2 regions of the Sphingomonas sp. PSPC2-2 genome follow, and region 2 is predicted to be linked to the other one. Evidence: predicted binding sites of a transcription regulator. Region 2 holds the regulator's gene; the other holds the start of a gene.
The links. Region 2 encodes LexA, which represses DNA repair genes until DNA is damaged. Its sites were predicted from a motif close to GTTCCNCNCTTGTTCT; they were not measured.
Positions count from the first base shown of each region.

Region 1: a site for LexA is predicted at 1,990-2,005, ahead of recA (recombinase RecA). Genes of this name have one in related genera too.

Region 1 covers NZ_JAFCWU010000001.1:108,183-112,603, reverse strand. The annotation lists gene ACP7BY_RS00545 (response regulator) at 1-545, shown strand, start outside; gene ACP7BY_RS00540 (response regulator) at 583-936, shown strand; gene ACP7BY_RS00535 (SDR family oxidoreductase) at 1,047-1,961, shown strand; gene recA (recombinase RecA) at 2,081-3,184, shown strand; gene ACP7BY_RS00525 (glutathione S-transferase family protein) at 3,454-4,086, shown strand; gene ACP7BY_RS00520 (dicarboxylate/amino acid:cation symporter) at 4,234-4,421, opposite strand, start outside.
Region 2 covers NZ_JAFCWU010000002.1:353,655-358,075, reverse strand. The annotation lists gene ACP7BY_RS05895 (molybdopterin molybdotransferase MoeA) at 1-1,025, shown strand, start outside; gene lexA (transcriptional repressor LexA) at 1,097-1,768, shown strand; gene ACP7BY_RS05885 (nuclear transport factor 2 family protein) at 1,924-2,289, shown strand; gene ACP7BY_RS05880 (ComEC/Rec2 family competence protein) at 2,802-4,421, opposite strand, start outside.

The DNA.
Region 1 (4,421 bases), on a different contig from region 2:
CCGTTTATGGGATCGTCAAACAATCGGGTGGCTATATCTTTGCCGATAATGTGAAGGCTGGACCGCGCGGGCAGGCGGGGGCGGTATTTACCATCTACTTGCCGGTCCACACCGTCGGTGCCTTGGCGGAAGCGCCACCCGCACGGATTTTGCCGCGCGAGAAGCCGGTCGATCTCTGGGGCACAGGCACGATCCTGCTGGTCGAAGACGAGGACATGGTGCGGGCCGTTGCCGAACGGGCGCTGACACGGCAGGGCTATACCGTGCTGTGCGCCGAACATGGGGAGGCTGCGCTCGAACTGTTGGCATCCGGCCCAAAGCCCGATCTGCTCATATCGGACGTGATGATGCCGTTGATGGATGGACCGACCATGGTGCGGCAAGCGCGCGCGCGCTATCCCGATCTGCCGATCGTGTTCATGTCGGGCTATGCCGAGGAGACGATTCGCAAGTCGATCGATCTCGACAACGTCGCCTTTCTGGCAAAACCGTTTTCGGTACAACAGCTTGCTGAAGCGGTGCGGGCGGTATTGGGTGCGAAATGATTTGGCGCATTCCGGCATGCCCGGCTAAGGGCCTATTATGAGCGGGCCACAGACCATTTTGATCGTCGAGGACGAACCCTTGATTGCGATGATGATCGAGGATTTTCTCGATGTCTTGGGAAAGCGTCATGGCGGCACGGCGGATAGCGTTGTGGCCGCGCTGGCGTTGATTGAAGCGGGTGGCATCGACGCTGCCATCCTGGACGTCAATTTGCGCGGCGGGGAGAAGAGCTTCCCGATCGCGGCGGTGCTCGCGGAGAAGGGCATTCCGTTCGTTTTCGCGACCGGCGGGTCGCATGATAGCGTCGGGGAAGAGTATCGCGATCGTCCGACTCTGGCCAAACCTTTCACGATGGATGGGGTTTCCAAGGCATTGGCGGCATTGGGCTAATCAGGCGGCTGATGGGGGGCTGATCACGATCAACCCAACAAAGCCGGCCTGATGCGGACCCATCGCGGCGCTCTGCCGTTTCTCCTGCCACAATCCCGGCACGGAGACCGATCGTGGCACTTTCCAGCTCAGACATTTCGCCATCCGCTTTGACAAACCCGCAAAAGGTTGGTCCCAAACCGCCGTTCGAACGCCAGAGCCAGCCTTGGCCGGGCCTTGCGCGCGACATGCGGCCCCGGCCCGATCACGGTGAATCGACCTATCGTGGCTCCGGTCGTCTGGCCGGTCGCAAGGCTTTGATTACCGGTGGCGACTCCGGGATGGGACGGGCGGCCGCCATCGCTTACGCGCGCGAAGGAGCCGACGTTGCCATCAACTATCTGCCGGAAGAGGAGGCGGATGCCCGGGACGTGATCGATCTGATCCGCGCTTCGGGCCGAGTCGGAGTCGCCATCCCCGGGGATTTGTGCAGCGAGGATTTCTGCGCCACCCTGGTCCAGACCGCAGTCGATACGCTTGGTGGGCTCGACATTCTGGTCAGCAATGCCGCCCGACAACAAACCCACGGTTCGATCCTCGACATTTCCACCGAGGAATTCGACCGGACGATGAAGACCAATATCTACGCGCCGTTCTGGCTCATCAAGGCGGCGCTGCCGCATCTGGCACCGGGATCGTCGATCATCGGGACGACGTCGGAGCAGGCAACCGATCCGTCAGAAGATCTGTATGATTACGCGCAAACCAAGGCAGCAACCACCAATTATGTTCGCAGCCTAGCCAAACAACTGGCGTCGCGGGGAATCCGCGTGAACGGCGTCGCACCGGGGCCGATCTGGACCCCGCTGCAGGTGTCTGGCGGCGCGACGATGGAAAAGCTCGAGCAGTTTGGTGGTCAGACGCCGCTCGGTCGCCCGGGGCAACCGGGCGAGCTTGCCGGGATCTACGTTCTGCTGGCCGAAAGTGGCGGCAGCTACGCCACCGGACAAGTCTATGGCGCAGCGGGCGGCAGCGGAATGCCGTGATCCTGCCGGTTTTTTTAAAGAGGTTGTCGTTCTACTCTTGTTCCATAAGAACAAACGCGATACACGGTGCATCACGCATTGAACGCACCCGGCGTTCGGTCTAGCGCAGGAGGCTACCAATGGCGGTATCGTTGAAGGTCATCGACAGCAAAATGGCAGCCTCAGACAAGCAAGCAGACAAAGCCACCGCAGAACGCGCCAAGGCGCTGGAAGCGGCGCTCGCACAAATCGACCGCGCCTTTGGCAAGGGCTCGGCGATGAAGCTGGGCTCGAAACAGACGATGCAGGTCGAGGTGATCTCGACCGGCTCGCTCGGGCTCGATATCGCGCTCGGCGTCGGCGGCTTGCCGCGTGGGCGCGTGATCGAGATTTACGGGCCGGAAAGCTCGGGCAAGACCACGCTGGCGCTTCATGTCATCGCAGAGGCGCAAAAGGGCGGCGGCACCGCGGCGTTCGTCGATGCCGAACATGCGCTCGACCCGGTTTATGCCAAGAAGCTCGGCGTCAATATCGACGAGCTGATCGTGTCGCAGCCCGACACGGGCGAGCAGGCGCTCGAAATCGTCGATACGCTGGTGCGCTCCAACGCGATCGACGTGCTGGTGGTCGATTCGGTCGCAGCCTTGGTGCCGCGCGCGGAAATCGAAGGCGAAATGGGCGACAGCCATGTCGGTTTGCAGGCGCGACTGATGTCGCAATCGCTGCGCAAACTGACGGGCTCGATCAGCCGCTCGCGCTGCATGGTGATTTTCATCAACCAGCTGCGCATGAAGATCGGCGTGATGTACGGCAACCCCGAGACGACGACCGGCGGCAATGCGCTGAAATTCTACGCCTCGGTGCGCCTCGACATTCGTCGCACCGGCCAGATCAAGGATCGCGACGAGATCATCGGCAACACCACACGCGTGAAGGTCGTCAAGAACAAGGTCGCGCCGCCCTTCAAGCAAGTCGAATTCGACATCATGTACGGGCAGGGCGTGTCCAAGATTGGCGAGATTCTGGATCTGGGCGTCAAGGCTGGGCTGGTCGAGAAATCGGGCGCGTGGTTCAGCTATGACAGCGTCCGCATCGGGCAGGGGCGTGAGAACGCCAAGACCTTCCTCAAGGAAAATGTCGAAATGTCCGATCGTCTGGAAAAGGCGATTCGCGCACGGACCGACAAGGTCGCCGAGGAAATGATGGCGGGTGCGGAACCCGATGAAGGTGACGACGAGATGTGAGTTTCGCCCCGGTCTGCTGCGGCGGGCCGGAGCAGGGGATGGCGGCAGTGCACGGCTGCGTCCCACCACGATGGCGGTATCGAGCGCTCTCGGTGCCGTCGCAGAGACCGGGAAGGCCCGCCAGCGATGGCGGGCCTTTCATATTGCGGCGGCGGGATGGCCGGAGTGCAGAGTGGCGACCCCCGGCGTCGGGCACCGCAAGGTAGCGTGTGACTTGTGTGCCGCATCGCTGCTAGGATGCGGGCAACAAGCCGACCCGGAGAGTCCTCATGACCTTGATCGTCCACCATCTCGAAAACTCGCGCTCGCAGCGGATTCTGTGGATGCTCGAGGAACTCGGGCTCCCCTATGAAATCAAGCGCTATGAGCGGAACAAGCAGACGATGCTGGCTCCGCCCGAACTCAAGCGAATCCACCCGCTTGGCAAATCGCCGGTGCTCGAGGATACCGAGCTGGGGGATGTGATCGTCGAAACGGGCGCGATTGTCGAGTATCTGGTCGAGCGCGGCGATGGTCGGTTGGGGCCCCCCGCGCACCGCGATGGTGTGCTGCGCTATCGCCAGTTCCTGCATTATGCCGAAGGGTCGATGATGCCGCCGCTGCTCGTGCTGCTGGTCGTCAACCGCATTCCGCTGCTGGGCAAGACCGCCGCCAAGCGTATCCAACCGATGATCGACGTCCATCTCGATTATGTCGAAGCCGAGCTGTCGAGCCGTCCATGGTTTGCGGGCGACACGATCACGGGTGCCGACATCATGATGAGCTTCCCGCTGGAGGCCGCGCGCAGCCGCGCGGGCCTCGATGCCTCGCGCCCGGCGACGATCGCGTGGCTCGACAAGATCCACGCGCGCCCGGCCTATCAGGCGGCGCTCGCCAAGGGTGGACCCTATGCCTATGCGTGACGGGCGTCTTTAAAGCGGATCGGACCCCGTTCGCCCTGAGCTTGTCGAAGGGCTCCTATCCCAGCGCGGTGAGCGCGCGGGGAAGAAGGGCTTCGACAGGCTCAGCCCGAACGGCTTTTGGGCGGTCCTGCTTAAGATTAACCGGCGCTATGCGTGATCGGCGCGCGGCAGTTCGTTCAGGCCGATCTCGGGAGGCTCGGGCGCTTCCAGCGTCCCCTCCCATTTGGCGATGACGCTGGCGGCGATGGCATTGCCGACGACGTTGGTGGCCGAGCGCCCCATGTCGAGGAAATGGTCGACGGCGAGGATCAGCAGCAGGCCGGCCTCGGGGATGT
Region 2 (4,421 bases):
CGATGGACGGCTTTGCGGTGCGGTTCGACGATTTGCCGGGGCCGCTGCGCGTGATCGGCGAAAGCGCCGCCGGACGCCCCTTTACCGGGACGTGCGGCGCGCACGAAGCGGTGCGCATCTTTACCGGTGCCGCCGTGCCGCCGGGGGCCGATAGCGTGCTCGTTCAGGAAGAGGCCGCGCGCGAGGGCGACAGCCTTACTCTGTCCGGCGATGGCCCGGTGCGCGGCGGCAATATCCGCCGCAGGGGGCTCGATTTCGCCAGCGGTGAGGTGCTCATCGCGAAGGGCGAGCGGCTGACAGCAGCGCGCGTCGCACTGGCGGCGATCGCCGGACACGCCGAATTGACGGTCGCGCGGCGGCTGCGCGTCGCGGTCGTGGCGAGCGGGGACGAACTGGTTGCGCCGGGTGCCAGCGGGCCACCCGATGCGCTGCCCGAATCCAACAGCGTGATGCTGGCGACGTTGCTTGGTGATTTGCCTGTCGACGTCCTTCGGCTCGGCATCCTGCCCGACCGGCTCGATGCCATCGCCGCCGCCTTTGCGGCGGTGGAAGCCGACATTCTCGTCACCACCGGCGGTGCCTCGGTCGGCGACCATGACCTGATCCGTCCCGCACTGGAGGCGGCAGGCGGGAGGATCGATTTCTGGCGGATCGCGCTGCGGCCCGGCAAGCCCATGCTGGCAGGGCGTTTGCGCGGGACTACGGTGCTGGGCCTGCCCGGCAACCCGGTGTCGGCCTTCGTCACCGCGACGGTGTTCCTGCGCCCGCTGATCGCGCATCTGAGCGGCGCGCGCGATGCGATGCCGGTTTTGCGCACGGCGATCCTCGGTTCGGCGTTGCCCGCCAACGGCGTGCGGCAGGATTATCTGCGAGCGGAGACGCGCGACGGGCGGGTGTATGTCGCGCAGCGCCAGGACTCGTCGTTGTTGCGGACGCTCGCCGAGGCCGATTGCCTGATTGCCCGTGCACCGCATACGCCAGCCGCCGAGCCCGGCGACTCGGTGGAAATCCTCGCGCTCCCGTAAAGCGCGCGCTTGACGCGTGATTTTTCGTTCCGTATAGGTTCGTTGTCTGTTCCGACGAAAGGGCCCGAGCGATGCTAACGCGCAAGCAGCATGAGCTGATCTGCTTCATCAACGACCGGCTTGATGAGACCGGGGTGTCGCCGTCGTTCGAGGAAATGAAGGAAGCGCTCGACCTCAAATCCAAATCGGGCGTCCACCGCCTGATCAGCGCGCTCGAGGAACGTCAGTTCATCCGCCGCCTGCCCAATCGAGCGCGCGCGCTCGAAGTGCTGAAAATGCCCGAGCGTGGCACCAACACACCGACCAAAACCACTGCTGCGCCCGCCGCCAATCTCCGCGCGATGCCGGAGCCCGCCAATGACGTGATCGAGATCCCGCTGCACGGCCGCATCGCCGCCGGTGTGCCGATCGAAGCGTTCGAAGGCGCCTCGATGCTTGCCGTCCCCGCCGCCCTGCTCGGCAATGGCGAGCATTATGCGCTGGAAGTCGCCGGGGATTCGATGGTCGAGGCCGGGATCCTCGACGGCGATTATGCACTGATCAAGCGCCAGGAGGTTGCGCGCGACGGCGAAATCGTCGTGGCGCTGATCGAGGAAAGCGAAGCCACCCTCAAATTCTTCCGCCGCGAAGGCGCGATGATCCGGCTCGACCCCGCCAACCGGGCGTATGACCCGCAGCGTTATGCACCGGCGCAAGTGCGCGTGCAGGGCAAGCTGGCGGGGATTTTGCGGCGGTACGATTGAGGGGGAGCTCTGACGGGTTTCGCCCGATGGTCACCGCTCAAGATCCTGATCAGCGGCTCGATAGCTCTCCTTCCTTTGGAAGGGCTTGAACAGGCTGAACAGTCTCGTCCCAGGGATGTTATGAACAGCCAACCGGATTAACGCGGGAGGAAATTGTGTCGGAAGCGCCAGAAGTCGATCTGTTGCACGCGAGCATCCAACGCGTCTGGAACGAGCGTGACGACGTCGTCCGGCTCGCTGCAATCGACGAGATCTACCACGCGTATGCAACAATATTCGAGCCGGCCCGCGCAGTCAGCGGCCATAAAGCCATATCCGAGGTGGTGGCAGGTGTTCTTGCCGATATGCCGCCCGGTTTCCGCTTCGAAATCGATGGGCCTGGCCTCGGCCATCACGGCGTCGCAACGGCGCGGTGGAAGGGTGGCCCGCCCGGTGAAATCACGGTGACCGGTGTCGATGTTGCCCGTGAGAAAGACGGGAAGCTGATCGAACACTATTTCTTCTTCAATCCGTCGCAGTGAGACGCCGCAGAAGCAATCTTGTCTAAGGAGAGAAAGGGGGCAGGCACGTTAAAAAGCCATCTGCTTTCCGCCAATTGCGTAGATAGCCATCTTCAAGCATTCTACTATGGGCAAGTCCGGTGGGAAACACGACTTGAAGCGCGAGATTTGGTTTAAAAAGGTTCTATGGAGCTACATGCCCTGTAATCTGACGGGCCTCTTATTAATTTGTGGACTCGTCTTTATCGGGGTTGGCGGGGTTTTTGTGGGGCAGTGGGCGCTGCGAGCCGCCGATGTAGACGGTGCGGACGACTGGCCCTTTTTGCTGATAATCCCGACCGTTATCTCTGGGTGGATCATCGCAGAACGCCATAGTTAAGTTCATAGTGAGCCGCAGTTTGAACGACCGCTTCCCACCAAAATTTGGCCGCGCCGGGCGGGGAGGATGATGTCGGGCCAATTCTATACCGGTCGGTGTTTCAGATATGCTGCCGTCCGACGGGCGCTCCGCCTTCGCGCAACCGAGAAGCCCGTCATCGACGCCCGGCCATCGCTTGATCCCTTCTCCCACTCCCACCAAAGCGTCCGTGCCGTACCCCCGGCAATACCGGCATCGTCACCCACGGATGCCGGTCGCCCGCATGGCGCACCGTGCGAACCGACGCCGTGCCAAGCGCGATCGCCACTCCCCCGCTGCGGGCCAGCGTCGCCCGGTCGAGCCGTAGCCAGCGCGGTGCGCAGCGGCGCGGCAGGCGGCGTTCGCTGATGACGATGTCGGCCTCTGCGCACGCCGCCATCAGATCGGGCGCGGGGACGAGATAGGCGCTGCGCGTCGCGAGGATGCGCCAGTCGCGGCCGCCGGCGCGGCGCGTCATCAGGCACAGGTCGCGGCTGCAGCGCGCTTCGGGCTGTTCGGACATCAGCACCGGTAGGTCCTCAATCCCGCCATTCTCCGCCAGCATGTCGGCGGTGTAATCGCCGGTACGGTCGCGCAGCAGCGCCAGATCGCCGCGTGCTGTGCGGATCGCGACGTGGCGGCCGTCGCCCGTCACCAGCACGTCTGGCGCGGGCGTCAGCAGCGCCCATACCGCGCCGACCGCGAGCGGCAGCAGCCCCAACCGCCGCCAGCGCGTGCGCCATAACGCCAGCCACAGGCCACCCACCACCATCAGGGCGTAAGCAGCACCGGGCATGGCGGGCAGCGGCGCGACCGATCCGGGAATGGCGGCGGTGGTGTGCGCGATCCACAGCAGTAGATCGAGCGAGCGCGCCGTCGCCCACCAGAACGGTGCCCCCGCGCCGATGCAATCAAAGAGCAATGCCAGCGCCTCCAGCGGCATCGTCACGAAGGTGGTGAGCGGAATCGCCACGATATTGGCGACCGCGCCGTACACCCCGGCTTTCTGAAAGTGGAACAGCGAGATCGGCAGCAGCGCCAGTTCCACGACAAGGCCCGTCAGCAACAACGAAGCGAGCTCGCGCGCCAGCTTTGCCAGCCGAGATTGCTCGCGCGGGCCGAACCAGCCGCGGACCGCGGGGTGCTCGTTGAGCGCGATGATCGAGGCGACCGCGGCGAAGGACAGCTGGAAGCTCGGCCCCGCCAGCGCCTCGGGATAGAGCAGCAACACCACCACCGCGCCCGCTGCAACCAGCCGCAGCGTCAGCGCCTCGCGCCCCAGCGCCAGCGCGATCAGCACGAATAAGGCCGCGACGCAGGACCGGATCGTCGGCACTTCGGCCCCGGTCAGCAGCGTATAGCCGATCGCCGCGAGCGCCCCCGCTCCCGCTGCAATCAGCGGCAAGCGCCAGCGCAAGGCCAGCCACGGGCTGAGCGCGAGCAGGCGCATCACCAGCACCATCACCGCGCCGACCGCCGCCGTGATGTGCAAGCCGCTGACCGAGAGCAAATGCGCAAGACCCGAACGGCGCATCGCCTCATTGTCGGCCATCGGGATGCTGCCCTGGTCGCCGGTAGCCAGCGCGGCGGCAATGCCCCCTGCCCCGCCCCCGCCTGCTTGCGCCTGAATATGCTGCGACAATCGCACGCGCAGCCCCGCTTCCGCCGCCGTGCCGCCACCCGCGATGACGCGGATCGGCGCGAAGCCACGCCCAGTCGCGCCGATTCCGTCGAACCAGGCGGTGCGGGCATAATC